Methylibium petroleiphilum PM1: one gene and its partners. Each later gene encodes a partner of the first gene's protein in a complex. Links are inferred from orthologs where the notes say so. Each region holds a gene or a part of one and is shown on either strand. Other genes may lie near its edges. The genes, in order: MPE_RS05805, scpB and smc.

The links.
Region 2: MPE_RS05805 (region 1) and scpB share a complex: the UniProt entries of both Bacillus subtilis proteins name them as parts of the cohesin-like complex. The link is inferred for Methylibium petroleiphilum PM1 from one-to-one orthologs.
Region 3: the proteins of MPE_RS05805 (region 1) and smc are in contact, whole or in part, in a crystal structure (PDB 3ZGX), measured with the Bacillus subtilis proteins. The link is inferred for Methylibium petroleiphilum PM1 from one-to-one orthologs.

The regions. Positions count from the first base shown.
Region 1 is NC_008825.1:1,228,582-1,238,334, forward strand. Bases 6,969-9,753 are described here. They hold MPE_RS05805 (segregation and condensation protein A), read right to left. Parts: upstream 8,895-9,753; coding sequence 8,043-8,894; downstream 6,969-8,042. Other genes in these bases: panC (pantoate--beta-alanine ligase), read right to left, coding at 6,969-7,119; panB (3-methyl-2-oxobutanoate hydroxymethyltransferase), read right to left, coding at 7,130-7,969; MPE_RS05810 (DUF3460 family protein), read right to left, coding at 8,908-9,108; MPE_RS05815 (CYTH and CHAD domain-containing protein), read left to right, coding at 9,217-9,753. Also shown: polA (DNA polymerase I), read left to right, coding at 1-1,331; MPE_RS05765 (hypothetical protein), read left to right, coding at 1,400-1,957; MPE_RS05770 (ATP-binding response regulator), read right to left, coding at 1,995-3,824; MPE_RS05775 (response regulator), read right to left, coding at 3,874-4,620; MPE_RS05780 (MaoC family dehydratase), read right to left, coding at 4,737-5,189; MPE_RS05785 (nucleotide-binding protein), read right to left, coding at 5,194-5,814; MPE_RS05790 (hypothetical protein), read left to right, coding at 6,043-6,255; more of panC, read right to left, coding at 6,274-6,968. UniProt on the Bacillus subtilis protein: Participates in chromosomal partition during cell division. May act via the formation of a condensin-like complex containing Smc and ScpB that pull DNA away from mid-cell into both cell halves.
Region 2 is NC_008825.1:2,139,411-2,149,252, reverse strand. What follows is about bases 2,441-5,314. They hold scpB (SMC-Scp complex subunit ScpB), read left to right. Parts: upstream 2,441-3,421; coding sequence 3,422-4,207; downstream 4,208-5,314. Other genes in these bases: MPE_RS10100 (pseudouridine synthase), read left to right, coding at 4,204-5,314; MPE_RS10110 (RluA family pseudouridine synthase), read left to right, coding at 2,441-3,222. Outside these bases: DNA repair helicase YoaA, read left to right, coding at 1-1,281; MPE_RS10115 (outer membrane protein assembly factor BamD), read right to left, coding at 1,318-2,127; more of MPE_RS10110, read left to right, coding at 2,194-2,440; more of MPE_RS10100, read left to right, coding at 5,315-6,264; ndk (nucleoside-diphosphate kinase), read left to right, coding at 6,345-6,770; dual-specificity RNA methyltransferase RlmN, read left to right, coding at 6,818-8,002; type IV pilus biogenesis/stability protein PilW, read left to right, coding at 7,999-8,832; MPE_RS10080 (helix-turn-helix domain-containing protein), read left to right, coding at 8,825-9,739; ispG (flavodoxin-dependent (E)-4-hydroxy-3-methylbut-2-enyl-diphosphate synthase), read left to right, coding at 9,736-9,842. UniProt on the Bacillus subtilis protein: Participates in chromosomal partition during cell division. May act via the formation of a condensin-like complex containing Smc and ScpA that pull DNA away from mid-cell into both cell halves.
Region 3 is NC_008825.1:1,944,258-1,955,298, forward strand. Bases 2,984-7,056 are described here. They hold smc (chromosome segregation protein SMC), read left to right. Parts: upstream 2,984-3,328; coding sequence 3,329-6,856; downstream 6,857-7,056. Other genes in these bases: queF (preQ(1) synthase), read right to left, coding at 2,984-3,088; MPE_RS09120 (cell division protein ZipA C-terminal FtsZ-binding domain-containing protein), read left to right, coding at 6,966-7,056. Outside these bases: dapD (2,3,4,5-tetrahydropyridine-2,6-dicarboxylate N-succinyltransferase), read right to left, coding at 22-849; dapC (succinyldiaminopimelate transaminase), read right to left, coding at 856-2,058; MPE_RS09105 (MarR family winged helix-turn-helix transcriptional regulator), read left to right, coding at 2,156-2,635; more of queF, read right to left, coding at 2,657-2,983; more of MPE_RS09120, read left to right, coding at 7,057-8,045; NAD-dependent DNA ligase LigA, read left to right, coding at 8,066-10,099; def (peptide deformylase), read left to right, coding at 10,126-10,659; MPE_RS09135 (cupin-like domain-containing protein), read right to left, coding at 10,675-11,041. UniProt on the Bacillus subtilis protein: Required for chromosome condensation and partitioning.

The DNA of each region.
Region 1 (9,753 bases):
TCGCGCAGGTCGAGCTGACGCGCGCCACCGAGTATTCGGGCGAGGACAGCGACATGACGCTGGACGTGCACAGGGTCTTGTGGCCGCAGCTCGAGGCCGCGCCGCGCCTGCGCGAGGTCTACGAGCGCATCGAGATGCCGACCTCGGTGATCCTCGGCCGCATCGAGCGTCACGGCGTGCTGATCGACAGCGCGCTGCTCGCGCGCCAGAGCGCCGATCTGGCGCAGCGCATGGTGGCACTGGAGCAGGAGGCGCATGCGCTGGCCGGCCAGCCCTTCAACCTGGGCAGCCCCAAGCAGATCGGCGAGATCCTGTTCAACAAGCTGGGCATCCCGGCGAAGAAGAAGACCGCCAGCGGCGCGCCGAGCACCGACGAGGAGGTCCTGGCCGAGCTGGCCGCCGACTACCCACTGCCGGCCAAGCTGCTGGAGCACCGCTCGCTCGCCAAGCTCAAGGGCACCTACACGGACAAGCTGCCGCTGATGGTGAACGCGGCCACCGGCCGCGTGCACACCAACTACGCGCAGGCAGTCGCGGTGACCGGCCGGCTGGCCAGCAACGACCCCAACCTGCAGAACATCCCGATCCGCACGCCCGAGGGCCGGCGCGTGCGCGAGGCCTTCATCGCGCCGCCCGGCCACGTGATCCTGAGCGCCGACTACTCGCAGATCGAGCTGCGCATCATGGCCCACATCTCCGAGGATCCGGGCCTGCTGAAGGCCTTTGCCGAGGGCCTGGACGTGCACCGCGCCACCGCGAGCGAGGTGTTCAACGTGCCGGTGGCCGAGGTCAGCAGCGAGCAGCGGCGCTATGCCAAGGTCATCAACTTCGGGCTGATCTACGGCATGGGCGCCTTCGGTCTGGCGAGCAACCTCGGCATCGAGCAGAAGGCCGCCAAGGACTACATCGATCGCTACTTCGCGCGCTTCGCCGGCGTGAAGCGCTACATGGACGAGACCCGCGCGCGGGCCAAGGAGCTGGGCTACGTGGAGACCTTGTTCGGGCGCCGCATCTACCTGCCCGAGATCAACGGCGGCAACGGTCCGCGCCGCACCGGCGCCGAGCGCCAGGCGATCAACGCGCCGATGCAGGGCACCGCGGCCGACCTGATCAAGCTCGCGATGATCGCGGTGCAGGCGGCGCTCGATGCCCAGCAGCGCGCCACGTGCATGGTGATGCAGGTGCACGACGAGCTGGTGTTCGAAGTGCCCGAGGCCGAGCTCGACTGGGCCCGGACCGCCGTGCCGGAACTGATGGCCGGCGTGGCCGAGCTGAAGGTGCCGCTGCTGGCCGAGGTGGGCGTGGGCGCGAACTGGGACCTCGCCCACTGAGGGTAAGCTCGGAGCCTGAGCGCTGCTGTGGCGCCGGGAGACCTTGGGTGAACGAAATGAGGCATCGTATGGCCCGGGCCGCCCTGCTGGCCCTGTTGTTCGTCGTCACCGCCGGCGCGCCCCAGTGGCTGCGGGCGCAGGATCTGACCGGCGAGAAGCGCGTGCTGCTGCTCGGCGCGGGCGGCGAGCGTCTGGAGATCGGCCGTGTGCGCTTCGAGCCGGTGAGTGCCGACCGCTGGCGCTTCCGCTTCGTGCTCGCCGGCGAGGGGTTCACCGAGCGCTTCCTCGCGATGCGGCCGTTCCGTTGCGTGGCCGGTGCGAGCCAGCAGCTCTGCCACTTCCCCTACGGTAGCGAAGACACGGTATCGCGCGACGACCTGTTGCCGCTCGAATACACGCTGATGTTCATCGCGACCAAGCCGGGCGCCCTGCACATCAGCGGGCGCGATGGTCTGTTCTACAAGCTGGCTTTCACCGAGCGCGGTCTGCGCGGCGAACTCTATGACGTGGATCTGGACCCGATCATCACGCCGCGCGAAGGCGGCACGCTGCGGCCCATCGGCTATCGGCAGCTCGATCGGGCCGACCCGAAGTCGCACTGGCTGCCCGTGCTGTTGATCGAGTGAGGGGGTCGCCCCGCTGCTGCGTGCACCGATCGGGCGCTCAGCGCAAACCCAGCTTGAAGGCGATCATCGCGCGCAGCTTGTTCGGCGCCACCGGTTTGATCAGCAGGTGGAAGTCGTGGCGGTTCGACTCTTCCTCGTGGCCGGTCATGGTGCTGCCGGTCACCAGGATGGCCGGCAGCGGCTGGCCGAAGGCGGCACGCAGGCTCGTCAGCGCCTCGATGCCGGTGCGCCCTTCGGGCAGGCGGTAGTCGACGATCGCCAGGTCGGGGGTCGTCACGCCGGGGCTGCCGGCCCAGGCCTCGGCGGCCGAGACGGTGTCGAAGGATTCCACGCTGGCACCCCAGCCCTTGAGCAGCACGACCAGCCCCTCCCGAACCGCCGGCTCGTCCTCGACGATGACGATGTGGCGATGCTCCAGCGTCAGTCCCAGCGCGGGCTTGCCGGTGCCCGGCTCGGAGAGCTGGCTGCGCTGGACCTTGCCGGGCGGCACCGTCAGCGTGAACACCGAGCCCCGGCCGGGCACCGACGCCAGGTGCAGCGGTGCCCCCATCAGGCGGGCCAGGCGCTGCACGATCGACAGCCCCAGGCCCAGCCCCTTGGGCTGGTGCAACCCGAGGGGTGCGTTCGCCTGCACCTGATAGAACTCGTCGAACACCCGCTGCTGTTCGGTCGGGGCGATGCCCACGCCGGTGTCCCACACCTGCAGCAGCACCTCATCGCCGCGCCGGCGGGCGCTGACCAGCACGCCGCCGTCGACGGTGTAGCGGATGGCGTTGGACAGCAGATTGCGCACGATGCGATCGACCAGCACCGGGTCGCCGTAGACCACGTGGTGCGCGCCGCGGAAGCGCAGGCTCAGGCCTTTCTCGAAGGCGGTCGGCTCGTACTGCAGCTTCAGGCGCTGGAACAGTTCGCGCAGCGCGAAGTGGCGCGGCTGCGGCTCGACGCCGCCGGTGTCGATCTTGGTGATGTCGAGCAGCTCGCCGAACAGACCCTCCAGAGCGTCGACCGAGCTGTTGATGCTGTTGACGAGGTGGGTCACCTCCTCGTCGCCGCGGCTCTTGGAGCGCAGCGCCTCGGCGAACAGGCCCATCGCGTGCAGTGGCTGGCGCAGGTCGTGGCTCGCTGCTGCGAAGAACTGGGTCTTGGCGCGATTGGCGGTTTCCGCTGCGCGCTTGGCCTCGTCGGCGGCGGCCTTCTCGGTCTGCAACTGCACGGCCAGCATCTCGGTGCGTACCTTGAGCTCGATGGCGCGGTCGAAGGTGCGGCGGTAGGCCCGACCCAGGATCGTCGTCATGAGGAACACGAGGCTCAGCACGCCGGCCAGCAGCAGGTTGTCGGTGCTGCCCAGCGTTGCGATGCGCAAGATGGTCGGCACGAAGCACAGCGAGATGAAGGCAAAGAACGCGCGGTGCTGCGAAGCCATCAGCGTGATCGAGCCGACGCAGAAGCTGTAGATGATCAGCAGCAGGGTGGTCTGGTGGAAGGCCCGCCCGTGCTCGTAGAACATCCAGGCCGCCAGGCCCCAGCAGGCGCCCGAGGCCATGGCGCCGGCGTTCCACAGGCGCTGCCAGCGCGCGGCCTGTGACGACGCTGCGGCCCAGCCGGCATGCGCGTAGCGCCGCAGCGTGACGAGGCGCAGTACCCACACCAGCCCGAACAGCACGCACCAGGCGATCAGCTCGCGGGACGGCGCAACGGGCCAGTAGATCATCGTCAGCACCATCGCGCCGAGCAGATTGCCCGACAGCGACACGCCCGTCTGGCTGTAGAGCGTGCGCACCACGTCGGGCAGCAGGTCGGCGCGGCTGACCGTCTTCCGCTCGGGCGGCATGGGCAGGGGAGGCAGCGGGGGCAGGGCGTTCATGGGTCGTGTTTCAGGTGTGCGGCCGGGCCCTCCGCCGCAGGGCGCCGGATCAGCGGTTGCCGAGGCGCCAGGTGGAGGTGAGTCCGCCCGCCTGCTGGGTCATCTGGCTCACCGCCAGCACGGCCTGGGTGCGGGAGTTGACGCCGAGTGCCCGCAGTACCGCGGCGACATGGTCCTTGATGGTCTCCACCGACAGGTTCAGGTCGCGCGCGATCAGTTTGTTGGGCTTGCCCTGCAGCAGCAGCGCCAGCACGTCGGTCTGGCGCGGCGTCAGCCCCAGCGCGGCCAGCGTGGGGGTGGTCTGGTAGTCGCTCTTTGCGGCCTGCGAGCCGATGACCTTCATGTAGCCCGGCACGGTGTCGGGCTCGGCGACCGGCGCGGCACTGCCGCCGCCCCCGTCGACGCCCATCGTCATCGGCGGCACGTAGATGCCGCCGGACATCACCAGCCGCAGGGCCTCGAACAGCGTGTCGTTGCTGGCGCGCTTGGGCACGAAGCCCATGGCGCCCATGTCGATCGAGCGGATCACGTCGCTGGTGCGGTCGCTGGCCGACACCACGACCACCGGCAGGGCCGGGTAGGCGTTGCGCAGTTCGGCGAGCAGGTCGAAGCCGTTGGCGTCGCCGAGTTGCAGGTCGAGCAGCACCAGGTCGAAATCGGCATCGGACTTGAGGGTGGCGCGGGCTGCAGCGGCGCTGCCGGCACCGACCACGGTGACGTCGTCGCCGAGACCCTGGATCACGGCCTTCAGGGCCGACAGGATGAGCGGGTGGTCATCGACCAGCAGGACCTTCATCGCTTGCCTCCGTGCGTTGGATAGAGCCCGCAGGATGGTAGCGGAGGGGCGATGCCGGACACGCCCTCTTTCGGGTGAGACCGGCGACGCCTGCTGCGAGCCTTCGCGGGTCGGTGCTAGGTGAAGCAGCGGATCAGCGACTCGGCGATGCACACCGGCTTGGCTGCGCCGTCGCGTTCGATCACGGCCTCGATGCCGAGCTGGGCTCCGCCGTCGATCGCGTCCCAGCGCTTCAGCGTGAAGCGCGCGCGCAGGCGGCTGCCCACCGGCACCGGTGCGGTGAAGCGCACGCGGTCGAGCCCGTAGTTGACGGCCATGCGCACGTCGGCGATCGCGTAGGCGCTTTCGAAGAACACCGGCAGCAGGCTCAGCGTCAGGAAGCCGTGCGCGATCGGTGCACCGAACGGCCCCAGGGCGGCGCGCTGCGGATCGACGTGGATCCACTGCCGGTCTTCGGTGGCGTCGGCAAAGCGGTCGATGCGGGCCTGGTCGATGATCAGCCAGTCGCTGTCGCCCAGCGGTTCGCCGACAAGGGCCCGCAGATCGACAAGGTGTTCGTAGCGACGCATGCGCTCAGCGGCCCTCGGCCCAGCGCGTGAGCGGCGTCCATTGCTCCAGGTCCTTCTCGACGCGGCTCGGCGCCACGTCCCACAGGGTCAGCCCGCGGGCCGCGAGATGGATGTAGTTCTGTGTGTCGCGCAGGTGGCCGAGCAGCGGCACGCCCAGCGTGCCGAGGAAGCTGTCGAGCTGGCCGGCCGAGATGCTGCCGTCCCGCACGCGGTTGGCGATCACCGCCACGTCGACCCGCTCGCTCTTGCGGCGCGCCAGCAACTGGGTGATGAAGTCGCGTGTCGCGTAGATGTCGAAGATGCTCGGCTGCAGCGGCACCAGCACGCGATCGGCGATCCGCATCACCTCGTCGAGCTTCTTGCCGTGCAGGCCGGCGGGCGTGTCCAGCACGACGTGGCTGGTGCCCTTTGGCGGCTTGACCAGGTGGTCAGGCTGGAGCTCCCAGCCGGTGATCTCCGGCAGCGCGGCGGACCGCAGGCCCAGCCAGGTGCGCGCCGACTGTTGGCGATCGACGTCGCCCAGCATCACCGCGTGACCCTGCCGGGCCAGGTAGCCGGCAAGGTTGGTGGACAGCGTGGACTTGCCCACGCCGCCTTTGGGATTGGCCACCACGATCACGGGCATTGCTTGCTCCTGTGCAAAGGTCGGGTCGCTGGGAGAGTGCGCGGGCTATGTTAGCGGCAGCCTCGCGCTCCCGCCTGCGTGCCCGGAACGATGGGACGGGAGACAGTGCCTCGGAGGGCTCTTGTCCGTGGCGGTGTAGGAGATCGGCTACGCCGGTGCGCGGGACTGTCTTCTAACGACCCGGCGGCGGCTCGGCGACGATGAGGTCACATCGCTCGAAAGCACGCCATGAGCCAAGCTGCACAGATCCTCGGCAAGGTCGAATACCGCGAAGGCGACGGTCCGATGATCGTCATCCGGCCCGGTCCGATCGAGGTCGAGACGACCGAGATGGACGCCATGCTGAGCTGGACCGACGAGGACACGCACGGCGCAGCCACGATGCCGATCGCGGACTTCCAACGCTATGTGGCGGCCGGCGCCATCCGACTGCAGGGCTGAGGGCGCGGGCGCTGCGCCTCAGATTTCCAGGTTGTCGATCAGCCGGGTCTTGCCCAGACGGGCGGCGGCCAGCACCACCAGCGGCTCGGCCGTCGGGTCGGCCGGGGCCTGCAGGTCGCTGCTGCGGCGCAGCGCCACATAGTCCGGAGCCCAGCCGCGCGACCGCAGGGTTCCCATCGCCTGCGCCTCGAGCGCCGCGGCGTCGATGCGGGCCCCACTCTTCACGGCAGCCAGCACCGCGGCCTGCACGGTGTGCAGCGTGGCCGCCAGTTGCGGCGCCTCGGCGCGCTCAGGCTCGCTCAGATAGGCGTTGCGTGAGCTGAGTGCCAGCCCGTCGTCGGCGCGTGCGGTGTCCACCGCAACGATCTCGATCGGCAGTGCGAACTGGCGCACCATGCCGCGCAGCACCATCAGCTGTTGGTAGTCCTTCTTGCCGAACACCGCCACGCGCGGCTGCACGCACTGGAACAGCTTCATCACCACGGTGCAGACGCCGGTGAAGAAGCCTGGCCGGAAGGCGCCCTCCAGCACATCGGCCAGTTCGCCAGGCGGCTGCACCTTGTAGGTCTGCGGTTCCGGGTAGAGCTCGGACTCGGTCGGCGCGAACACCAGGTTGCAGCCCACGCCCTTGAGCAGGTCGCAGTCGCGCTCCAGCGTGCGTGGGTAGCGGTCGAAGTCCTCGTGCGGGGCGAACTGCAGCCGGTTGACGAAGATGCTGGCCACCACCGGGCCGCCGTGGTCGCGCGCCTGCTTCACCAGCGCCAGGTGGCCCTCGTGCAGGCTGCCCATCGTCGGCACCAGCGCGGCCGGCCGCGTGGCGGCCAGGGCCTGGCGCAACTCGTTGATGGTGTGGACGACGCGCATGCTGTCGGTATCAGTAGGCGTGCAGGGTCTCGTCGGGGAAGCTGCCGTCCTTGACCGCGGCGACGTAGCGACGCACCGCGTCCTCGATCGACGTGGCGCTGTCCATGAAGTTGCGCACGAAGCGTGGCAGCCTGCCGCGCGTCACGCCCAGCATGTCGTGCAGCACCAGCACCTGGCCGGCGGTGCCGGCCCCGGCACCGATGCCGATGGTCATCAGCCCCGGGTTGTCGGCCTGCACCTCGCGGGCCACCCTGGAGGGCATCAGCTCCAGCACCATCATCGCCGCGCCGGCGTCGGCCAGCGCCTTGGCGTGGCGGCGCAGCGTGGCGGCGCCGGCCTCGTCCTTGCCCTGGATGCGGTAGCCGCCGAGCGCATGCACGCTCTGCGGCGTGAGGCCGAGGTGGGCGCACACCGGCACGCCGCGCTCGACCAGGAAGTTCACGGTCTCCGGCGTCCAGCCGCCGCCCTCGAGCTTGACCATCTGCGCACCGGCCGCCATCAATGTGCCGGCATTGCGCAGCGCCTGCACCGGGTTTTCCTGGTAGCTGCCGAAGGGCATGTCGGCGATCAGGAAGGCCGCCTTCGTGCCGCGCGAGGTGCTGCGCGTGTGGTACCCGATCTGCTCCATCGTGACCGACAGCGTGCTCGACTGGCCCTTCAGCACCATCCCCAGCGAATCGCCGACCAGGATGCAGTCGACGCCGGCCGTGTCCACCAGCGCGGCGAAGCTGGCGTCGTAGGCCGTGATCATGGCGATCTTCTCGCCGCGCGCGTGCATCTCGCGCAGCGTGTGCAGCGTGACGGGCTTGCGGGCACTCGGGGTGTCGGCGGGCGAGGAGTGGCTGCTCATGGTCGGGCTGCTGTCTTTCGACGCTGGGGCGGCGGATTCTGCCAGCATGCCGCCGGCCCGGCGCCCGGGGAACTCAGGACGGCTGGTAGGCGAGCCGGACGTACAAGGGCGCGAAGGCTTCGGCCTGCGTCAGCTCGATCAGGTGTTCGCGCGCCAGCTCCAGCATCGCGATGAAGGTCACCACCATCACCTGCGGGCCGCGCTGGGTCTCGAACAGGTCCTCGAATTCGACGAAACGGCGGCCCTGCAGCCGCCGCAGCACGAGGCTCATGTGCTCGCGCACCGACAGCTCCTCGCGCGTGATCTTGTGGTGCTGCACGAGCCGGGCGCGCTTGAGGATGTCGAGCCACGCGTCGCGCAGCTCTTCGACGTTCACGTCGGGGAAGCGTGGCGTCAGCGATTGCTCGATGTGCACCTGGGCACGCAGGAAGTCGCGTCCGAGCTGCGGCAGCTGATCCAGCCGGGCGGCTGCGGCCTTGATCTGCTCGTACTCCAGCAGGCGGCGCACCAGCTCGGCACGCGGATCCTCGGCCTCCTTGCCTTCCTCGCTGCGCTTCGGGGGCAGCAGCATGCGCGACTTGATCTCGATCAGCATCGCCGCCATCAGCAGGTACTCGGCGGCGAGCTCGAGGTTGCGGTCACGGATCTGGTCCACGTAGGCCAGGTACTGCCGCGTCACATCCGCCATCGGGATGTCGAGGATGTTGAAGTTCTGCTTGCGGATCAGGTAGAGCAGCAGATCCAGCGGACCCTCGAAGGTCTCGAGGAAGACCTCCAGTGCGTCGGGTGGGATGTACAGGTCGGTCGGCAGCGCGAACAGCGGCTCGCCGTACAGGCGGGCCAGGGCGATCTGGTCCACCACGTCGGTCGGGGCCGCCCCTTCGGCGACCACGCTGTCGTTGCTGCCGATCACGGTCGCGCGCACGCGCAGCTCGCGCTCAACCCTTGGTCTGGTAGACGTAGGGCTGCTGGGGCACCCGTGCGTCGCGCTGCTCGGCGGCAGCCTGGCGGTCCTGCGGGCGATCCCACAGCAGGGCGCGGCCCTGGCGCTGCTTCTCCTCGAGTTGCGGATCGCGCTGCTTCAGCGTGGCGATGAAGTCGGTCACGTCGGAGCGATAGGGTTTCCAGAACAGCGGCATGGCAGGGCTTCAGAGTTCAACCGGCATTTTACCGGGCGCGTCAGGCCGGCCCGGGGGGCGGGCTGTCACGCGGCGGTCACTGTCACATGGCCGTGCCATATTCGCGCGATGACCGAGATCGAACTCAAGCTGCAGGTGCCGGCCGTGGCGCTGGCCGCCGTGGAGCGCGCGGTGGCCACACCGGCCGCGGTGCGCACGCGGCTGCAGGCGGTCTATTTCGACACCCCGGACCGCCGCCTGGCGGCGGCCGGCATCGCGCTGCGTCTGCGCAAGGAAGGCCGGCACTGGGTGCAGACGCTGAAGGCCGGGCCGGCACACGGCATGGCGCGTGGCGAGCACAACGTGCCGCTGGTCGTGCCCGCCGGCCAGGTGCCGCAGGAGGCCGACCCGGCCCGCCATGCCGGCACGCCGCCGCATGCGGCGCTGAGCGCCGCGCTCGCGCCGCGCGACGGTGAGGCGCAGGCCCCGGCGCTCGTGGCGCAGTACCGCACCGACATCCGCCGCCTGCACCGGCCGCTGCGCAGCCGCGACGGCACGGTGGAGCTGGCGCTCGACCGCGGCGAGATCGTGGCCCGCGGTGCCGACGGCGTCGAGCGCCGCTGGCCGGTGTGCGAGCTGGAGGTGGAACTGCTGCGCGGCGCGCCG
Region 2 (9,842 bases), 910 kb from region 1 along the record:
GCGCATCAGCTTGCCGAGGCGGGCGTGGCCTTCCTCGGCAGCACGCTGGGCAGCGCCCAGGTGGTCGATTTCGCGCGCGACATGCTGGCCGTCGGGCTGGCGCAGGCGCGCGGCCTGCAGCCTTGGCAGGACCTGGCGGCAAGATGCGACCGCGCGGCGCGCGATCTGCGCCTCGCGGCCAACGGGCCCCTTCGCGAGGTGCGCGGCAGCCTCAAGCTGCGCTGGGGCGATCGCGCCGACCGGGCCGACTTCATCGAGACACTCGCCGCGCTGGGGCAGGCCTGCCGGAGTGCGGCCGACGCGCTCGACGTCGTGGCGGAGATGTCACCCGATCTGGCCAAGCTCGCGGAGCGGGCGTCGACGCTGGCCGCCCGCGCCGCCGGCTTCGGGCTCGAGGCCGAGCCGGGGCGCGTGCGCTGGATCGACCTCACACCGCAGGGGCTGCGGCTGGTGGAATCCCCGCTCGACGTGCGCGACGCGATGCGCGAGCAGATCGCGGCGGCGCCCAAGGCCTGGATCTTCACGTCGGCCACGCTCGGAGCCGACGAGCGGCTCACCTGGTTCACCGAGCAGGCCGGGTTGGAGACGGCGCGCACGCTGCGCGTCGACAGCCCCTTCGACTACCCGATGCACGCGCGGCTCTACGTCCCCACGCGTTTCCCGAAGCCGAACGAGCCGGGCCACACGGCGGCGGTTGCACGCCTGGCGGCGGCCTGCGCGCGGGCCGCGGGGGGGCGCACCTTCGTGCTGACGACGACCCTGCGTGCGCTGTCCGGCGTGGGCGAGGCGCTGCAGTCCGACTTCGAGGGCGATGCGGAGCCGATCACCGTGCTGATGCAGGGCAGCGGGCCCAAGCGCCAGCTGCTGCAGCGCTTCCTCGACACACCTCGCGCGGTGCTGGTCGGTTCGCAGAGCTTCTGGGAAGGCATCGACGTGCCCGGCGAGGCACTGCAGTGCGTGATCATCGACAAGCTGCCGTTCCCGCCGCCGAACGATCCGCTGGTCGAGGCGCGCGTGAAGCGGCTCGAGAGCGAGGGGCGCAACCCCTTCAACGACTACTTCGTGGCCGAGGCTGCGGTCTCGCTGAAACAGGGGGCCGGCCGGCTGATCCGCAGCGAGAGCGATCGCGGTCTGCTGGTCGTGTGCGACCCCCGCATGGGCACGATGGGCTATGGACAGCGCATGAGGGCCGCTTTGCCGCCGATGCAGGTGCTGCGCGAGGAAGCGCAGGCGCTGGCGTGGTTGGCCGAGATATCGAAGGCGGCGTCGGCCTGGGCTTGAGGCGGCGGGATCAGCGCCGTGGGTCCGGCCGCCTGATCACCAGATCTGCCACCAGGGCTTGTCGGCCGTCTCGAAGCCGTCCTTCACGTAGCGCGATTCCGGAAAGTTGGTCTGCAGCACACGCTGGGCATCGTCGCGCAGTTCGGTCAGGCCGAGCTTGTCGTAGCTGATGCCCAGGATGTAGAGCGCCTCCTCGGTCGCAGGAGCGCGCTGGAATTCCTGCACGGCCTGCTGGGCGCGGTTGGCCGCGGCCACGTAGGCGCCGCGGCGGTAGTAGTAGCGCGCCACGTGGACCTCGTAGGTGGCCAGCGTGTTGACGATGTAGTTCATGCGCAGCTGCGCATCCGGCGTGTACTTGGAATTGGGGAACTGCAGCGTGAGCTGGCGAAAGCTCTGGTAGGCGTCGCGCGCGGCCTGCTGGTCGCGTTCGGAGAGATCCTGGCGTGCCAGCCCGCCGAGCAGGCCGAGGTTCTCGTTGAAGTTGATCAGGCCCTGCAGGTAGTAGGCATAGTCGATCGCCGGGCTGCTGGGATGCAGCTTGATGAAGCGTTCGATCGTCGACAGCGCCTGAGCCTTTTCGTTCGTCTTGTAGTACGCGTAGGCGAGGTCGATCTGCGTCTGCTGCGCCTGCTGGGTGCCGGCGGTGCGCGCCTCGAGCTTCTCGTACAGCTTGGAGGCGCGCTCCCAGTTGCCGTTGGCGGCTTCGTCGCGGGCCTCTTCGTACAATTTGTCGGTGCTCTTGCCGGCAAACTCGTCCTTCGGGCCGCCGGCACATCCGATCAGTCCGATGCTGGCGGCCGCCAGCACCACGGCCAGGGTCGCGCGCCAGTGGGCGGCAGGGCTCATACGCATCGCGGTCATCACCAGCAGGCGGCGCCGGAGCGACCGCAGTTGAAGGAACAGCAAAATTATATGGGTGCTCCCTTGCGCCAGACCGTGGCCACCGAGCCGGCCGAGGCCGACGAGCCCGCCGAACCGCTGGCGGGCGATGCCGAGCAACGCCAGGCGCGGGTCGATGCCGGCGCCCACGGCGAGCGTCTCGATCGCTGGCTGGCGACGCTGGCGGGCGAGTTCTCCCGCAACCACCTGCAGACGCTGATCGAGGGCGGGCAGGTCCGCATCGACGGGCAGACCGTCACCGCCCGCGCACGGCGCGTCAGTGCGGGCCAGCAGATCGAGATCACGCTGCTGCCCACGCCGGAGAGCCAGGCCTTCCGGCCCGAGCCGGTGGCGCTGCCGGTGGTGTTCGAGGACGCCCATCTGCTGGTCATCGACAAGCCGGCCGGTCTGGTGGTGCACCCGGCGCCCGGCAATTGGTCGGGCACCGTGCTCAACGGCCTGCTGGCGCATCACGCCGGCGCGGCGGCGCTGCCGCGGGCCGGCATCGTGCACCGGCTCGACAAGGACACCAGCGGCCTGATGGTGGTGGCCAAGACGCTGCCGGCCATGACGTCACTGGTGCGTGCGATCGCCGCGCGGGAGGTGCATCGCGAGTACCTGGCCCTGGTGCACGGTGTGCTGCGCCAGGCGGTCTTCAGCGTCGACGCGCCGATCGGTCGCGATCCGGTGTCGCGCATCAAGATGGCCGTGCTGGCGGGCGGCCGGACGGCGCGCACCGATGTCGAGTTGATCGCGGCGCGCGACGCCGTCAGCGCGGTGCGCTGCACGCTCCACACCGGCCGCACGCACCAGATCCGGGTGCACATGGCCTCGAGAGGACATGCCCTGTTGGCCGACGCGCTGTACGGTGGCCGACCCGGACTCGGCCTGACGCGACAGGCGCTGCATGCGCACCGGCTGGGCTTCGTCCATCCGGCGAGCCTGCAGCCAATCGAGTTCAGCGCCGTCCCGCCCGACGACCTGCGCGCGGCCTGGCAGCAGATCGTGGGCGGGTCGCACGCGCCCGGCCACGATACAGATACAATCGTCGTGCAGGGCTGATGCAGCCCTTGCCGGTGGCCGAAGGCGGCTCGACCGGCTCCGACCACCGCAGGTCCCCCCGAGTTCAGCCACACCCCGGCTCCGGCCGGCCTCTGCGGCCGAGACACTCGCCGCACCTGCAGTGCAGACAGCACACGGAAGGCACCCCGGTTCCCTTGCACGCCGGCTCCCCAGTCGGCCAAGACGACAGACGGATTCGATGAACACACAGGATGCAAAGCGCGTCCTCGAGACGGCGCTCATCTGCGCGCAGCAGCCGCTGCCGCTGCGCGAGTTGCGCACGCTGTTCGATGACCAACTCGGCCCCGACACCCTGCGCGTCCTGCTCGACGAGCTGGCGCGCGACTGGGAGGACCGCGGCGTCGAGCTCGTGGCGGTGGCCAATGGCTGGCGTTTCCAGAGCCGTCCGGAGCTGCGTGAGTACCTCGATCGCCTGCACCCCGAGAAGCCGCCGCGCTACACCCGCGCGACGCTCGAGACGCTGGCAATCATTGCCTACCGCCAGCCCGTGACGCGCGGCGACATCGAGGACATCCGCGGCGTCACCGTCAACAGCCAGTTGCTCAAGCAGCTCGAGGACCGCGGCTGGATCGAGGCGATCGGCCACCGCGAAACGCCGGGGCGGCCGGCGCTGTTCGCGACGACGCGGCAGTTCCTCGACGACCTCGGCCTCGCCACGCTCGAGCAGTTGCCCGCCCTCGACGGCGCGCCAGCGGTGACGATGCTCGTCGACGCCTTGCCGGGCCAGGTATCGCTACTCGATGTCGCCATCGATGCGGCCTTGCCGGGGGAGGGCGATCCCGGGCTTCCGCAGCAGGGCCTCGATGCCATTCCGCCGGAGCCGCTCGAGGCTTCGGACGAAGCGGCCTCGGACGACGACGAGGCTGTCGACGCAGCCATCCCCATGGCTGCATCGGAGGCTCTCTCCTCGACCGCAGAACTTCCCACGCCGCCGGCCGACGCCGGCACGGAACCCCAGACATGAATTCGAACGACACTCCGCCCAGCGATACGCAGCCCGATGCCACGCCGCACACCGGCGACGACAGCGCCGCTGCAGCGCCGGTCAAGCGACGCACGCGCAAGGCGGCGACGCCAGCGGCCGCGAGCACGGCAGCCGTGGAGGTGACGGCGGCCGTCGAAGCCGATGCGGACACAGCGGCACCGAAGACCCCGCGGCGGCGCAAGCCCAAGGCCGATGTGGCTGTCGCGGAGTCGTCCGATGCCGTCGCGTCGCCCGTGGCGGCTGATGCGCCGGCGGCGGCCGAGTCCCGACCGGCTCCGATCGAGCGACCTGTACCGGTCTCGGCGCCGGCTGCCGCGGAAGCGGCCGAAGGAACAGCCGCCGACAGCGAACCGACCGAAGTGGCCGGATCCGGCGAATCGGGGGCTGCGGCCGGCGACGAATCGGTCGAGCGCAGCCGTCGTGGCCGCAACCGGCGCCGAGGCCGCAAGGACCGCGCCGGCCGTGAAGGCGGCGAGGCTGCGGGCGCCGATGGCTCGGCCGAGCCCGGCGCCGAACGCCCGCCGCAGGCACCGCGACCGGCGCTCGATCCGGCGCTGGTGGTGGAGCGCTTCGAGGAAGTGCTGTCGGGTGCCTACGACGCCGAGCCACCCGAGCCGGACGATGAGGCCAGCGTCGAGCAGTCGACCAAGCGCGTGCTGCGCCCCGAGCCCGAGGCGCCCAAGCTGCACAAGGTGCTGGCGCAGTCGGGCATCGGTTCGCGCCGCGACATGGAACAGTTCATTCTCGACGGCAAGGTCACGGTCAACGACGAGGTGGCCCATGTGGGCATGCGCATCTCCTACGGCGACCGCATCGCCGTCGACGGCAAGCCGGTGCGTCTGCGCATCCAGCCGGGCCCGGCGCGGCTGCTGGCCTATCACAAGCCGACCGGCGAAGTGGTCACGCTGAACGACCCGGAAGGGCGTCCCACGGTGTTTCGCCGTCTGCCGCGCCTTCAGCAGGGCAAGTGGCAGTCCGTCGGTCGCCTGGATATCAACACCGAGGGCCTGCTGCTGTTCACCAACTCGGGTGAACTGGCGAACCAGCTGATGCATCCCCGCTTCGGCGTCGAGCGCGAGTACGCGGTGCGCGTGCTCGGCAGCCTGAACGAGGAGCAGCGCGCGAAGCTGCTCGAGGGCGTGGAGATCGACGGTCAGACCGCCGGCTTCAAGAGCATCGAGGAGGGCGGTGGCGAAGGCGCGAACCGCTGGTACCGCGTGGTCATCACCGAAGGGCGCAACCGTGAGGTGCGCAAGCTGTTCGACAAGGTCGGCCTGGCCGTGAGCCGTCTGATCCGCATTCGCTACGGCACTGTGGTGCTGCCGCGCGGCCTCAAGCGCGGCGTCTGGGTCGAGCTCGACGACCAGGACCTGCGCGCGATCCGCCAGCTGGCCAGCGGCAACCGTGGCGCAGCGGCGCAAAGCGAGTCGCGCGACGCTCAGGGCAACCGCGAACAACGGCGCAACAACGGTCGCAACGGCAAGCCCGAGCGCAACGCGCGCGGGCCGCAGCAGGGCGGGGCCCGCGCGCAGGGCCAGGGCGGCGGCGAGCGCGGCCCGCGCCGCGAGCCGCGTGAATCGCGGTTCGGCGAGGCCGCACCCGACACCGACGGCGCTGGAGAGGAAGACTTCGGCCGCATCCCCAATCCGCTGGAGCAGACCTTCGACCGTCGCTTTGCGAAGGGCCCGCGCCGCGGCGCAGCCCAGGGCTTCGGGCATGGTGGCTCGCAGTCGGATCACGACGCCGGCGGCCCGCCCGGAACCATTCCGAATCCGCTGGAACAGACCTTCGACAAGCGCTTCGTCAAGGGCTCTCAGCGCATCAATGCCGGCTTCGGCCGGCACGATGCGCACCAGCCCGAGCCGGGCGCCAGGAAGGGCGGGCCGAAGCAGCCCGATCCGATGCAGACCTCGGTGGGCTACATCGGCGCCGATGCCTACTTCAACAAGGCCGGCGGCAAGCGGGGCGGTGGGGGTGGGCGCGGAGGCCAGGGGGGTCGTGGGGGCGGCGGTGGGGGCCGCGGACCGCGCCGCTGAGGCTGCGAGCGACATCGAGGCGCCGACCTCAAGCGCTACAATTCAAGGTTCTGCTAAATCATTGATTCCGGAGAATAAATATGGCGATCGAACGCACCTTGTCCATCATCAAGCCTGACGCCGTTGCCAAGAACGTGATCGGTCAGATCTATGCCCGTTTCGAGGGCGCGGGCCTGAAGATCGTGGCGGCCAAGCTGGTTCACCTGTCGCGCGGCGAGGCCGAGCAGTTCTACGCCGTGCACAAGGCCCGGCCTTTCTTCAAGGACCTGGTCGAGTTCATGATCTCGGGCCCGGTGATGATCCAGGCGCTGGAAGGCGAGGGCGCGATCGCCAAGAACCGCGAGCTGATGGGCGCGACGGACCCGAAGAAGGCCGAGAAGGGCACCATCCGTGCCGACTTCGCCGACAGCATCGACGCCAATGCCGTGCACGGCTCGGACGCGCCGGAGACCGCCGCGGTCGAGGTGGCGTTCTTCTTCCCGGGCATGAACGTCTACAGCCGCTGAACGACTGCGGGGCGCCTGGCGCCCCGACGGTCCGATCGGTGCATGCCATGACTGCGGCCAACCTGCTCGAATTCGATCTCGACGCGCTGGCCGCTTTCTGCGAGCAGCTCGGCGAGAAGCGTTTTCGCGCCACTCAGCTGTTCCGCTGGATCCACCAGAAGGGCCAGAGCGACTTCGCTCAGATGTCCGATCTGGCGAAGTCGCTGCGCGAGAAGCTGGCGGGGCGGGCGGTGGTCCGGCCACTCGCAGTGCTGAGCGAGCACGTGTCGGCCGACGGCACGGTCAAGTGGCTGTTCGACGTCGGCGGCGGCAATGCCGTCGAGACGGTGTTCATCCCCGAGAACGATCGCGGCACGTTGTGCATCTCGTCGCAGGCCGGTTGCGCGGTCGGTTGCCGCTTCTGCTCGACCGGTCACCAGGGCTTCAGTCGCAACCTGTCGACCGGCGAGATCGTTGCCCAGCTCTGGCATGCCGAGCACCAGCTGCGCGCACGGCTGGGCACGACCGAGCGCGTCATCAGCAACGTCGTGATGATGGGCATGGGTGAGCCGCTGCAGAACTACGCCGCGCTGTTGCCGGCGCTGCGCGTGATGCTCGACGATCACGGCTACGGCCTGTCGCGTCGCCGTGTCACGGTATCGACCTCCGGTGTGGTGCCGATGATCGACCGCCTGCGCGAGGACTGTCCGGTGGCTCTGGCAGTGTCGCTGCATGCGCCGACCGACGCGCTGCGCGACGATCTCGTGCCGCTCAACCGCAAGTACCCGATCGCAGAGCTGCTCGAGGCCTGCCAGCGCTACCTCGAGGCGGCGCCGCGCGACTTCATCACCTTCGAGTACTGCATGCTCGACGGCGTCAACGACAGTGAGGCGCAGGCGCGCGAACTGTTGCGCCTGGTGGGCGAACGCGGGCCGGTGGGGCGCGTGCCCTGCAAGATCAACCTCATCCCGTTCAACCCGTTCCCGGCCTCGGGGCTGACGCGTTCGTCAGTGGCGCGCGTGCAGGCCTTCGCGCAGCTGCTGGTCGACGGGGGTCTGGTCACCACGGTGCGACGGACTCGCGGCGATGACATCGACGCCGCCTGCGGCCAACTGGCCGGCGAGGTACAGGACCGCACCAATGCGCAGGCACGGATGCGGCGTGCGCCGATCGCCATCCGGCCGATCGACAGCGCGGTGCAGCGCCGGGCCGACGCTGCACCATCAGGTTCAGCCACGGAGACGACACGATGATGCGGGACGGATGGGTGAGGGACGCGATGCGAGGACTGCTGCTGGCGACGCTGTTGTGTGGCGCGGTCTGGAGCGTTGCCCAGGCGCAGGGCCGGCCCAACGACTTCGGCCGCAGCAGTTCCACCGCCGGTGCCGGCACGGACGAGGAGTCCGACTCGGCGAAGCGCGCGCGCATCCGCCTCGACCTTGCGGGGGCCTATTTCTCCGAGGGGCGTTTCGACAATGCCCTGTCGGAGGTGAAGCTGGCGCTGGCCGCCGACCCCAATCTGCCGCAGGCGCTGAACCTGCAAGGCCTGGTACTGGCCGCGCTGGGCGAGGAGCAGAAGGCCGAGGACAGTTTCAAGCGCGCACTGCAGCTGGCATCCACCGACGGCGACGTGATGCACAACTACGGCTGGTTCCTGTGCCAGCGTGGCCGCTACCCGGAGGCGGGAAAGCTGTTCGAGCGCGCCGTGGCGACGCCGCAGTACCGCACCCCGAACCGGACTTTCCTGGTGCAGGGGATCTGCGAGGCACGCGCCGGCCAGCTGGACCTGGCCGAGCTGACGCTCAAGCGCGCCTACGAACTCGAGCCGGCCAACCCGGCGATCGCGATGAACCTGGCCGACGTGCTGTACCGACGTGGCGAGTACGAGCGGGCGCGCTTCTACGTGCGCCGCGTCAACAACAACGCCGAGTTGCGCAGCGCCGAGACGCTGTGGCTCGCCGCCCGCATCGAGAACCGCCTGGCCAATCCGCAGGGCGTTCGCGATCTGGGCAACCAGCTGCGTGCGAGCTACCCCACGTCGCGCGAGGCGGCGTCGTTCGAGCGGGGGATGTTCGATGAGTGAGGGGACGGTCGACGCCGGCCCGCCGGCCACGACGGCCGGGAAGCTGCTGCGCGCGGCGCGCGAATCGCAAGGGATGCACCTCGCGGTGCTCGCAGCCTCGCTGAAGGTCTCGCCGCAGAAGCTGGAGGCGATCGAGAACGACCACCCAGAACAGCTGCCCGATGCCACTTTCGCGCGTGCGCTGGCGCAGAGCATGTGCCGCGCACTGAAAATCGATGCCGAGCCGGTGCTGTCGCTCCTGCCTACGGCCGCGTCGGCCGGCCGGGGGCTCGATCACGTGGCGCGGGGCCTCAACCAGCCCTTCCACGATCGCGGCGTGCCGAGCGACGGTGACGAGTGGCAGCGCTTCCTCAGCCCACCGCTGATCGCGGCCGCCGTCCTGGTGCTGGCAGCGGTGGCCGTCTACCTGCTGCCCGTGGGCTGGGTGGGTCGGCTGCTGCCGACCGATCCAAGCGCCTCGGCAGTCCCGGAGATCGCCGCCAGCAACCCGATCGATACAGGCGTTGCCGTGTCCTCGACGACGTCGATCGCGCCCGAGTCGGCATCGCCCGCGCTGGCGGGAGCGTCGGCCGTCGGGTCGTCCGAGGCCGAGGCTGCAGCACCCGGTTCGGCCGTGATCGACACGGTGTTCTCGGCCCCGGTCGGCACCGCAGCCTCGGCATCCGCGGCCGGCGGCCTGCTGACCATGCGGGCGGTGGCGGAATCCTGGGTCGAGGTGCGTGATGCGAAGGGGCAGGTGCTGCTGTCGCGCACGCTGGCGGCCGGCGAGGCGGCGGGTCTGGACGGCCCGCTCCCGCTGCGCGTGACCGTGGGAAATGCCGAAGCCACCCAGATCGTTTTCCGCGGCCAGCCGGTCGCATTGAGCGAGTCGACGCGCGACAACGTCGCGCGCTTGGAGCTGAAATGAACAGGCCAGTAGCGTCCACAGGGACCCGCAGTGACGCCGAAGCGATCGACGTGGCGCAGCCTGCCGCGCGCCGTTCGCTGCAGGCGCGTGTCGTCTGGGGCAG
Region 3 (11,041 bases), 710 kb from region 1 along the record:
CGCCGTTCCGGCGCCGTTCGATCAGGCGCCGCGCAGCAACTCGTTGATGCTGGTCTTGGCGCGCGTCTGCGCATCGACCTTCTTGACGATCACCGCACAGTACAACGAGTACTTGCCGTCCGCGCTGGGCAAATTACCGGAAACCACGACCGAACCCGCCGGCACGCGGCCGTAGCTCACCTCGCCGGTGGCGCGGTCGTAGATCTTGGTGCTCTGGCCGATGTAGACGCCCATGCTGATCACCGAGTTCTCCTCGACGATCACGCCTTCCACCACCTCGGAGCGGGCGCCGATGAAGCAGTTGTCCTCGATGATGGTCGGGTTGGCCTGCAGCGGCTCCAGCACGCCGCCGATGCCCACGCCGCCCGACAGGTGCACGTTCTTGCCGATCTGCGCGCAGGAGCCCACCGTCGCCCACGTGTCGACCATGGTGTTCTCGTCGACGTAGGCGCCGATGTTCACGTAGCTGGGCATCAGCACCGCGCCCTTGGCGATGTAGCTGCCGCGCCGGGCCACTGCCGGCGGCACCACGCGCACGCCGGTGGCCCGCATCGCGGCCTCGTCGAGGTGGGCGAACTTGGTGTCGACCTTGTCGAAGAAGCCCAGGTCGCCGGCCCGCATGATCTTGTTGTCGGTCAGTCGGAAGCTCAGCAGCACCGCCTTCTTGACCCACTGGTTCACCTGCCACTGGCCGACGCCCTGGCGCTCGGCCACGCGCAGGCGGCCCTTGTTCAGGTCGGAGATGACCTGCTCGACCGCCTCGCGCACTTCGGGCGCGTTGGCCGCGGTGATGGTGGCGCGGGATTCCCACGCGGCGTCGATGGTCGATTGCAGTTGGGTATGGGACATGGAGACTCAGCTGGACTGGATGAAGGAAACGATGCGTTCGGCCGCTTCGACGCATTCGTCGATGCCGGCCACGAGCGCCATGCGGATGCGCCCCTGGCCAGGGTTCGTGCCCTGCGCCTCGCGGGCGAGGTAGCTGCCGGGCAGCACCGCCACATTGTATTGAGCGAGCAGCTCGCGGGCGAAGCGGATGTCGCTGCCGCCGCAGACGGCCGCCGGCAACCTGGCCCACAGGTAGAAGCCGGCATCGGGCAGCGCGACGTCCAGCACGCTGGCGAGCCTCGGCGTCACTTGCTCGAATTTCTGGCGGTAGAGCGCCCGGTTGGCCGCCACGTGGGCCTCGTCGCCCCAGGCCGCGAGGCTGGCGCGCTGCACCGCCGGGCCCATGGCGGCACCGTGGTAGGTGCGGTACAGCAGGAAGGCCTTCAGGATTGCCGCGTCGCCGGCCACGAAGCCCGAGCGCAGCCCCGGCACGTTGGAACGCTTGGACAGGCTGGTGAAGGCGATCAGGCGCCGGAAGTCGCTGCGCCCCAGCGCCAGCGCGGCCTGCAGGCTGCCGAGCGGTGGCTCGTCACGAAAGTAGATTTCCGAGTAGCACTCGTCGGAGGCGATCACGAAGCCATGCCGGTCCGACAGCTCGAACAGCCGCTGCCATTCGTCGAGCGGCATCACCGCGCCGGTCGGGTTGCCCGGCGAACAGACGTAGAGCAGTTGGGTGCGGGCCCAGGTGGCGTCGTCGATGGCCGACCAGTCCACCGCGAAATTGCGCGCCGGGTCGCTGTTGGCGAACACCGTCTGCGCACCGGCGAGCAGCGCCGCGCCTTCGTAGATCTGATAGAACGGGTTGGGGCAGACGACGGTGGCGCCGGGGCGCGTGGGGTCGATGACGGTCTGCGCCAGTGCGAACAGGGCCTCGCGCGAGCCGTTGACCGGCAGCAGCTGCGTCGACGCGTCGAGCGTGACGCCGTAGCGCCGGTGCACCCAGGCGGCGCACGCCTCGCGCAGCGCCGGCTCGCCGGCCGTGGCCGGGTAGCTGGCCAGGCCGTCCAACGCTGCAGTGAGCGCCTCGCGGATGAAGGGAGGCGTCGGATGCTTGGGCTCGCCGATACCGAGGCTGATGGGCCGCAGCGCCGGATTCGGCAGCACGTCGCGGGTCAGTTCGCGCAGCCGCTCGAACGGGTAGGGCTGCAAGCGGGAAAGCAGGGGGTTCATGCGGGCGGATTATCCTGCGGGCTGCATCGTGAACGGCCCGCCCGACACCGCGATTCTTTCGTGTGCAAAATGCTTGCGGACGAACCAACGCCACCGCATGAGCCAGACACGCCGACTTCCCGCATCGCTTCCGGCCGACGCTTCGGACCTGGCGCTCGACGGCCAGTTGTGCTTTGCGCTGTACGCCGCGTCGCTGGCAATGACCAAGGTCTACCGGCCGCTTCTCGCGCGCATCGGCCTGACCTATCCGCAGTACGTGGTGCTGCTGGCGCTTTGGGAGTGCGACGGGCTCAATATCGGTGAGCTCGGCGAGCGCGTCTCGCTCGATTCAGGCACGCTGACGCCGCTGCTCAAGCGCATGCAGGCGCTCGGCCTGATCGAGCGCACCCGCAGCGCCGCCGACGAGCGCCAGGTGCTGATCACGCTGACGCGGGCCGGGCGTGATCTCAGCACCGCCGCGTTGGCCATCCAGGAGCAGGTGGCCTGCGCGACGGCCTGTTCCAACCGGGAGCGCCAAGGCTTGACGCAGGCGCTGCAGCAGTTGAGGGCGGCGCTGCTCTCGAACGCCGACACCTGAAGGCCCGGCCGCGGGCCTCGCTCAGGTCGGCAGCCCGCGCTCCGTGGCGTGCTGCGGCAGCACGACGAGCGGTTCGGGCTTCCAGCCCTTCTTGCGGTGCTCCGCGACCACGTTGGTGTAGATGCCGCCGCGCACGTACCACCTGGCAGTGATGCGGGCGAAGCGCGGCGCGGTGGTCTCGACGATCTTGCCGAGGATGTCGTTGGTGACCTTCTCGTGGAAGGCGCCCTCGTCGCGGAAGCTCCACATGTACATCTTCAGGCTCTTGAGTTCGACGCACAGCCCGTCGGCAATCATGTCGATCGTGAAGTGCGCGAAGTCGGGTTGCCCGGTCAGCGGGCACAGGCAGGTGAACTCTGGGATCTGGAACTGGATGACGTAGTCGCGCTCCGGCGCCGGGTTCGGGAACACATGCAGTTCCTTGCTCGGCGCGGTGGGCGGATTGGGGGGCATCGGGCGCTGCCGGGGCGGCGTGCGCGGGCTGGATTTCTTGGCGGTCTTGGCCATGGTTCGACGCCGCTGCACATCCCGCGCAGTCGACGTTTGCTTGCAGTTCAGGGGAGGGCCCGATGCTATCATCCCGAGCACTCTCAAGCCGGCTCGCGAGCCGGTTTCTCATTACAAATCAACGAGTTAGCGGCGCAGTGCGGGGCCACGCAACAGCCCGGCGCAGCGCCCTGCGAACCGCCCGCGATGCGCCTCAACTCGATCAAGCTCTCCGGTTTCAAGTCCTTCGCCGAGCCGACGAACTTCCAGCTGCCCGGCCAGCTCGTCGGCGTGGTCGGGCCGAACGGCTGCGGCAAGTCCAACATCATGGACGCGGTGCGCTGGGTGCTCGGCGAGAGCAAGGCATCCGAGCTGCGCGGCGAGTCGATGCAGGACGTGATCTTCAACGGCTCGGGCAACCGCAAGCCGGCCAGCCGCTCCAGCGTGGAGCTGGTGTTCGACAACGCCGATGCGCGCGCCGGCGGTTCCTGGGCCCAGTTCGCCGAGATCGCCGTCAAGCGCGTGCTCACCCGCGACGGCACCTCCAGCTACTACATCAACAACCAGCCGGTGCGGCGCCGCGACGTACAGGACGTGTTCCTCGGCACGGGCCTCGGGCCGCGCGCCTACGCGATCATCGGCCAGGGCACGATCAGCCGCATCATCGAGTCCAAGCCCGAGGAGCTGCGGCTTTTCCTCGAAGAGGCCGCCGGCGTCTCCAAGTACAAGGAACGCCGCCGCGAGACCGAGAACCGTCTGAAGGACACGCGCGAGAACCTGCAGCGTGTCGACGACATCCTGCGCGAGCTCAACGCCAACCTCGACAAGCTGGAGAAGCAGGCCGAGGTCGCCGCCCAGTACCGCCGCCTGCAGGAGGCCGGCACGCTGAAGCTGCACCAGCTGTGGTTCCTGAAGCACCGCGACGCGGCGTCCGAGGAGGAGCGCGTGCACAAGGCCGTGCTCGAGGCCACCAATGCCATCGAGTCGCGGCTGGCCGAATTGCGCCACGTCGAGGCCGAGCTGGAGACGGTGCGCCAGTCGCACTACGCGGCGAGCGACGCGCTGCACACCGCCCAGGGTTCGCTGGCCGAGGCCGCGCTCGAGGTGAGCCGGCTCGAGGAACGCATCCGCTACGTGGTCGAGGGTCGCCAGCGCGTCGAGCAGCGGCTGGCCGAACTGACGGGCCAGAACGCGAACTGGGACGAGCGGCGCCAGCAGGCGGTGGCCGAGCTCGAAGAGATCGCCGCGCAGATCGCGCTGGCCGACGAACAGGCCGAGCTGCTGGCCGCGCAGGCCGAGGAGCAGTCGGGCGCCTTGCCGGGCGTGGAAGACACGGTGCGCGCCGCGCAGGGCCGCGCCAACGAGCAGCGCGGCAAGGCCGGCCAGGTGCAGCAGCAGATCCAGTTGCTGGCCGCCGAGTCGCGCAGCGTCGAGGAGCAGAGCCGCGCGCTCACGCAGCGTCGCGAGCGCCTGGCCGGCGAGCGCCAGACGCTGGCAGCGCCCGACGAGGCGCGCCTCGAAGGCCTGCGCGTTCAACTCGCCGGCGCTGAGGAAGGCCAGGCGGTGGCCGATGCGCGTGCCGAGGAACTGACCGCGTCGGTGCCCCAGCGCGATGAAGATCGCCGCGCCCGGCAGGAGCGCGTCAACACCGAAGCGGCCCGCCAGGCCGACCTGAGCGCCCGCCTCGATGCGCTGCGCGCGCTGCAGGAGAAGGTGCAGACCGAGGGCAAGCTCAAGCCCTGGCTCGCCAAGCACGGGCTCGACGGGCTGAGCGGGCTGTGGACGCGGCTGCACATCGAGGCCGGTTGGGAGACCGCGCTGGAAGCGGCGCTGCGGGAGCGCATCAATGCGCTCGAGGTCGGCCGCATGGAGACGGTGCGCGCCTTCGAGGGCGATGCTCCCCCGGCCAAGCTGGCCTTCTACACCCCGCCGAGCGGCGCGATCGCCAACACCCATGCCACGCTGCCTCGGCTGTCGGACCTGTTGCGTCTGGGCGGGCAGGTCGGTGATGCCGGGCTGGCAGCGCTGCTGAACGACTGGCTCGAAGGCGTGTACACCGCGGCTTCGCTCGACGAGGCGCTGGCCGACCGCGGCAAGCTGACCCACGGCGAGGTCATCATGACGCCGGCCGGCCACGCGGTCAGCCCGTTCGCGGTGAGCTTCTATGCACCCGACTCCGAGCAGGCCGGCATGCTGGCGCGCGCCCAGGAGATCGAGAACCTGGAGAAGCAGACACGCGCCCAGGCACTGATCGTCGACGAGTCGCGCGCCGCCCTGGTGCGGGCCGAGGCTGCCTACACCGATGCCTCGTCGCGGCTGGTCAGCGCACGTCGCGAGGCCGCCGAGGGCCAGACGCGCACCCACCAGCTGCAGGTCGAGGTGCTGCGGCTCGCCCAACTGAGCGAGCAGACCAGCGCACGGCGCGAGCAGATCGAATCCGAGCTGGCCGAGATCGACGCCGGCCTGGAAGAACTGCAGGAGCGCCGCGTCACCGGCGAGGCCCGCTTCGAGGAGCTCGACCTGCAGCTCGCCAACGAGCAGGAGCGCCATGCCGACCTGGAGGAGGCGGTGATCCAGGCCGAACGCCAGCTCAGCGGCGCGCGCGAGCAACTGCGCACGCTGGAGCGCGAGGCCCAGGAGGCGCAGTTCAGCTCCCGCGCACTGGCCGCGCGGCGCGGCGAGCTGCAGCGCTCGATCGAGACCGCCGCCCAGCAGGTGGCCACCAACGAGCAGAGCGCCGCCCAACTGCAGGAAGAGCTGGGGCGCCTGACCGACGCCGCCGCGCAGGCCGGCCTGCAGACCGCGCTGGCGCTGAAGCTCGAGCGTGAGCAGGCGCTGGGCGCGCAGCGCAGCGCCTACGACGAGCTGTCGGCCCGACTGCGCCAGGCCGAAGAACAGCGCCTGGGTTTCGAACGCAGCCTCGAGCCGCTGCGCGAGAAGATCGGCAAGCTGCAGCTCGAGCAGCAGGCCGCACAACTGGGCGGTGCGCAGTACCTGGAGCAGTTGACGGCCGCGCAGGTCGACCTGGAGGCGCTGGGCAAGAACATCGAGGACGACGGCGTCAAGCTCTACGGCCTGCAGGGCGAGATCGACCGCATCAACCGCGAAGTGGCGGCGCTTGGCGCGGTGAACCTGGCCGCGCTCGACGAACTGACCGCCTCGCGCGAACGCAAGACCTTCCTCGACGCGCAGTCGGCCGACCTGATCGACGCGATGACCACGCTGGAAGACGCCATCCACAAGATCGACCTCGAGACGCGCGACCTGCTCAAGGGCACCTTCGACACCGTCAACGAGCATTTCGGCCGCATGTTCCCGGAGCTGTTCGGCGGCGGCAACGCCAGGCTGGTGATGACCGGCGACGAGATCCTCGACGCCGGCGTGCAGGTGATGGCGCAGCCACCGGGCAAGAAGAACAGCACCATCCACCTGCTGTCAGGCGGCGAGAAGGCACTGACGGCGATCGCGCTGGTGTTCGCGATCTTCCAGCTCAACCCGGCGCCGTTCTGTCTGCTCGATGAAGTGGACGCGCCGCTCGACGACGCCAACACCGAGCGCTACGCCAAGCTGGTGCGCAGCATGGCCGAACACACGCAGTTCCTGTTCATCTCGCACAACAAGATCGCGATGGAAATGGCCGAGCAGCTGATCGGGGTGACCATGCAGGAGCAGGGCGTGTCGCGCATCGTCGCGGTCGACATGGACGCGGCGGTCTCGATGGCCGAGGCCGCATGAGAGAGGCCATGAACCAAGCGTTCGCGCGGGCCGCAGCGCCGGGCCGCCCCCAGCAAGGCCCGACCCTCCGGGAGGGTCGCTCGACGGACCCGGCGAGCGGGGAGCCGTCATGAGCACGCTGCAATTGTCCTTGGCCATTTTGGGGGGGCTGGTGCTCGCCGCGATCGTGGCCCACGGCACCTGGCAGGCGCGCCGCAACGAGGTGAAGCGTGTGGCGCTCGAGCCCGGGGCGGAGCCCGCGCCGCTGCAGGAGCCGAGCTTTGCGCCGACCGAGCCACCCCGGGCCGACGATACCGGCCCGAAGGCGGAGGCCGAAGACAGCCAGCCGCCGCGCATCGAGCCGACGCTGGTGCGCCGCGCCGCCGGCCTGCCGCGTCTCGACGCGCTGATCGACGCGATCGCCACGCTGACCGTCGACAACCCGGTGAGCGGCGAGACCGCGATCGCCCACCTGCCGCCGGCCCGGCGTGCCGGCAGCAAGCCGTTGCTGGTCGAGGGACTGAACGCCGAGTCGGGTGAATGGGAAACGCCGGCCGCCGGCCAGCGCTACGGGGAGTTCCAGGCCGGTGTGCAACTGGCCAACCGCAGCGGGGCGCTCAACGAGATCGAGTACTCCGAGTTCGTGCAGAAGGTGCAGGCCTTCGCCGAACCCATCGGTGCGCTGCCCGATTTTCCCGACATGCTCGACGTCGTCGCGCGGGCCCGCGAGCTCGACGCCTTCGCCGGCCAGCACGACGCTCAGCTCGCGCTGCGGCTGGTATCGCGCGGCGCCGCGTGGTCGCTGGGCTATGTGCAGCAGCACGCTGCCCGCCACGGCTTCATGGTCGGCGCGCTGCCGGGCCGCCTGGTGCAGCCCGGCGAGGACGAGGGCGCGCCGCCGGTGCTGACGCTGCAGTTCGATCCGCAGGCAGCGCTGGCCGACGAGCCCAGCCAGGCCGCCGTCCGCGAGCTGACGCTGGCCTTCGACGTGCCGCAGACCGCTGCCGCGGCCGCACCGTTCGCTGCCTGGTGCGCCGCCGGTGAGGCACTGGCCGCCGAGCTCGACGCCGCGATGTACGACGACAGCGGCCAGCCGCTGCAGCCGGCGGCCTTCGCCTCCATCGGCCAGGCGCTCGAAAGCCTGTACGAGGCGCTCGCGGCACGCGACCTCGCGGCCGGCAGCGCCGCGACGCGCCGGCTGTTCAGCTGAACGCGAGCGGGCACCTGCCGATGTCCGACCGCGCGGAAGATCCGGCCGCCCGCGCCGCGCAACTGCGCGAGCAGCTCGAGTACCACGCCCACCGCTACTACGTGCTCGACGCGCCGGAGATCCCGGACGCCGAGTACGACCGCCTGTTCACCGAACTGCAGGCGCTGGAGGCGGCGCACCCCGGGTTGCGGACGCCGGACTCGCCGACCCAGCGCGTCATCGGCGCGGTGCTCGAAGGCCTGTCGGCGGTGCGGCACGCGGTGCCGATGCTGTCGATCAAGACCGAGACCGACACCACGCCCACCGGTGCGCTGAAGTTCGACGCCGCGGTGCGCAACGCACTGAAGCTGCCGCCCGACGCGCCGCCGCTGCGTTACGCCGCCGAGCTGAAATTCGACGGCTTGGCGATCAACCTGCGCTACCAGGCCGGCCGGCTGGTACAGGCCGCCACGCGCGGCGACGGCGAGACCGGCGAGGACGTGACGCACACCGTCGGCACGATCGAGTCGGTGCCGAAGCAGCTGCGCGGCATCACGGCGCCGGTGCTAGAGGTGCGCGGCGAGGTCTTCATGCGGCGAGACGACTTCGAGGCGCTCAACGAGCGCCAGCGCGAGGCCGGGCTCAAGACCTTCGTGAACCCGCGCAATGCGGCGGCCGGCATCGTGCGCCAGCTCGACGCCAGCATCGCACGCCAGCGGCCGCTGAGCTTCTTCGCTTATGGACTGGGCGACGTGCAGGGCTGGGACGTGCCGCCCACGCACGCCGGGTTGCTGGACGCGCTGGCGGCGCTGGGGCTGCCGGTCGACGCGCACCGCACCGTGGTCGAGGGCGGCGAGGCGCTGGCCGCCTTCCACGCCGGCATCGCGGCTGAGCGCGACGCGCTGCCGTTCGACATCGACGGTGTGGTCTACAAGGTCGACGAGCGTGCGCTGCAGCAGCAGCTCGGCTTCAAATCGCGCGAGCCGCGCTGGGCGGTGGCGCACAAGTACCCGGCGCAGGAGCAGTCGACCCAGCTGGCCGGCATCGAGATCCAGGTCGGCCGCACCGGCAAGCTCACGCCGGTGGCCAAGCTGCAGCCGGTGTTCGTGGGCGGCACGACGGTGAGCAATGCCACGCTGCACAACCGCTTCGAGCTGCGCCGCAAGGGCATCCGCATCGGCGACACGGTGATCGTGCGGCGCGCGGGCGACGTGATCCCCGAGGTGGTGGGTCGCGTGCCCGTCCCGCGAACGGCGTACATCCCCAACTTCCGCATGCCGCGCGCCTGCCCGGTGTGCGGCAGCCAGGCGCTGCGCGAGCGCGGCAGCGTCGACTACCGCTGCTCGGGCGGCCTGTTCTGCGCTGCACAGCGCAAGCAGGCGCTGCTGCATTTCGCCGGGCGGCGCATGATGGACATTGAGGGACTGGGCGACAAGCTGGTCGAGCAGCTTGTCGACGGCGGCATCATCCGCACGCTGCCGGAGCTCTACAGGCTCGGCGTGGCCAAGCTCGTCGCGCTGGAGCGCATGGGCGACAAGAGCGCGGCCAACCTGGTGGCAGCGCTGGAGGCGAGCAAGGCCACGACGCTGGCGCGCTTCCTGTTCTCGCTGGGCATCCGCCACATCGGCGAGGCGACCGCCAAGGACCTGGCGCGACATTTCGGCGCGCTCGACCGCGTGATGGACGCGAGCGTCGAGCAACTGCTGGAGGTCAACGACGTGGGCCCGGTGGTGGCGCAGAGCCTGCGTACCTTCTTCGATCAGCCGCACAACCGCGAGGTGGTCGAGCAGTTGCGCGCCGCCGGCGTGCACTGGGACGAGCACTCCGGCGAGGCCGACCTCACGCCCAGGCCTCTGGCCGGCAAGACCTTCGTGTTGACCGGCACGCTGCCGAGCCTGGGGCGCGAGGCCGCCAAGGAGCTGATCGAGGCCGCCGGCGGCAAGGTGGCCGGCTCGGTGTCGAAGAAGACCGACTACGTGGTGGCCGGCGAGGAAGCCGGCAGCAAGCTCGAGAAGGCTCAGGCACTGGGTGTGGCCGTGATCGACGAGGCAGCGCTGCGCGCGCTGCTGGACTGAGGACGAAACCGGGAGGTGCAGACGCCATGGCTGTTCGAGACATCCTGAAGATGGGCGATCCGCGCCTGCTGCGCATCGCGCACCCGGTGCGCGAATTCGACACGCCCGCGCTGCACGCGCTGATCGAGGACATGTTCGACACGATGGAGGCGGCCAACGGTGCCGGCCTGGCGGCACCGCAGATCGGGGTGGACCTGCAACTCGTGATCTTCGGCTTCACGAAGAGCGAGCGCTACCCGGAGGCGCCGCCGGTGCCGCGCACGGTGTTGATCAACCCGCAGATCACCCCGCTGTCGGAGGATCTGGAAGACGGTTGGGAGGGCTGCCTCTCGGTGCCCGGGCTGCGCGGCGTGGTGCCGCGCCACCAGCGGATCCGCTACACCGGTTTCGACCCGCAGGGCCGGCGCATCGAGCGCGAGGCCGAGGGCTTCCACGCCCGCGTGGTGCAGCACGAATGCGACCACCTGGCCGGGGTGCTCTACCCGATGCGGGTGCGCGACTTCAGCCGCTTCGGCTACACCGAGGTGCTGTTTCCAGGGCTCGATGACGGCGACGATTGAACGGGCGAGATTGCCTCACCAGTCTGAGATTGACGGATTCTCATAGCTGTAAGTGTTAGGGAACACGAAATTTGAGAACGAGAACGACAGACTGACTTCCAGCGAGGCGACCTGGTGCCACCAGCCCAGCGGGAGGAAGACGGTGTCACCCGGTTCCAACACCACCTCGAGCACCTTGACGTCGCGGAAGGCCGGGTAACGGTCAAGGTCAGGATGATCCAAGTCGATTGCGCTGAACACCCCGTCGTGGTTGTATAGACGCGGCGTCTCGAGTGGCGAGATGAAGCGCCAGCGCTTGCGTCCGACCACCTGGGTGTGCAGCAACATCAGGGTGTCGTGATGCAGGGGAGTGACGGTGCCGGCCGGGCCGAACCAGAACGAG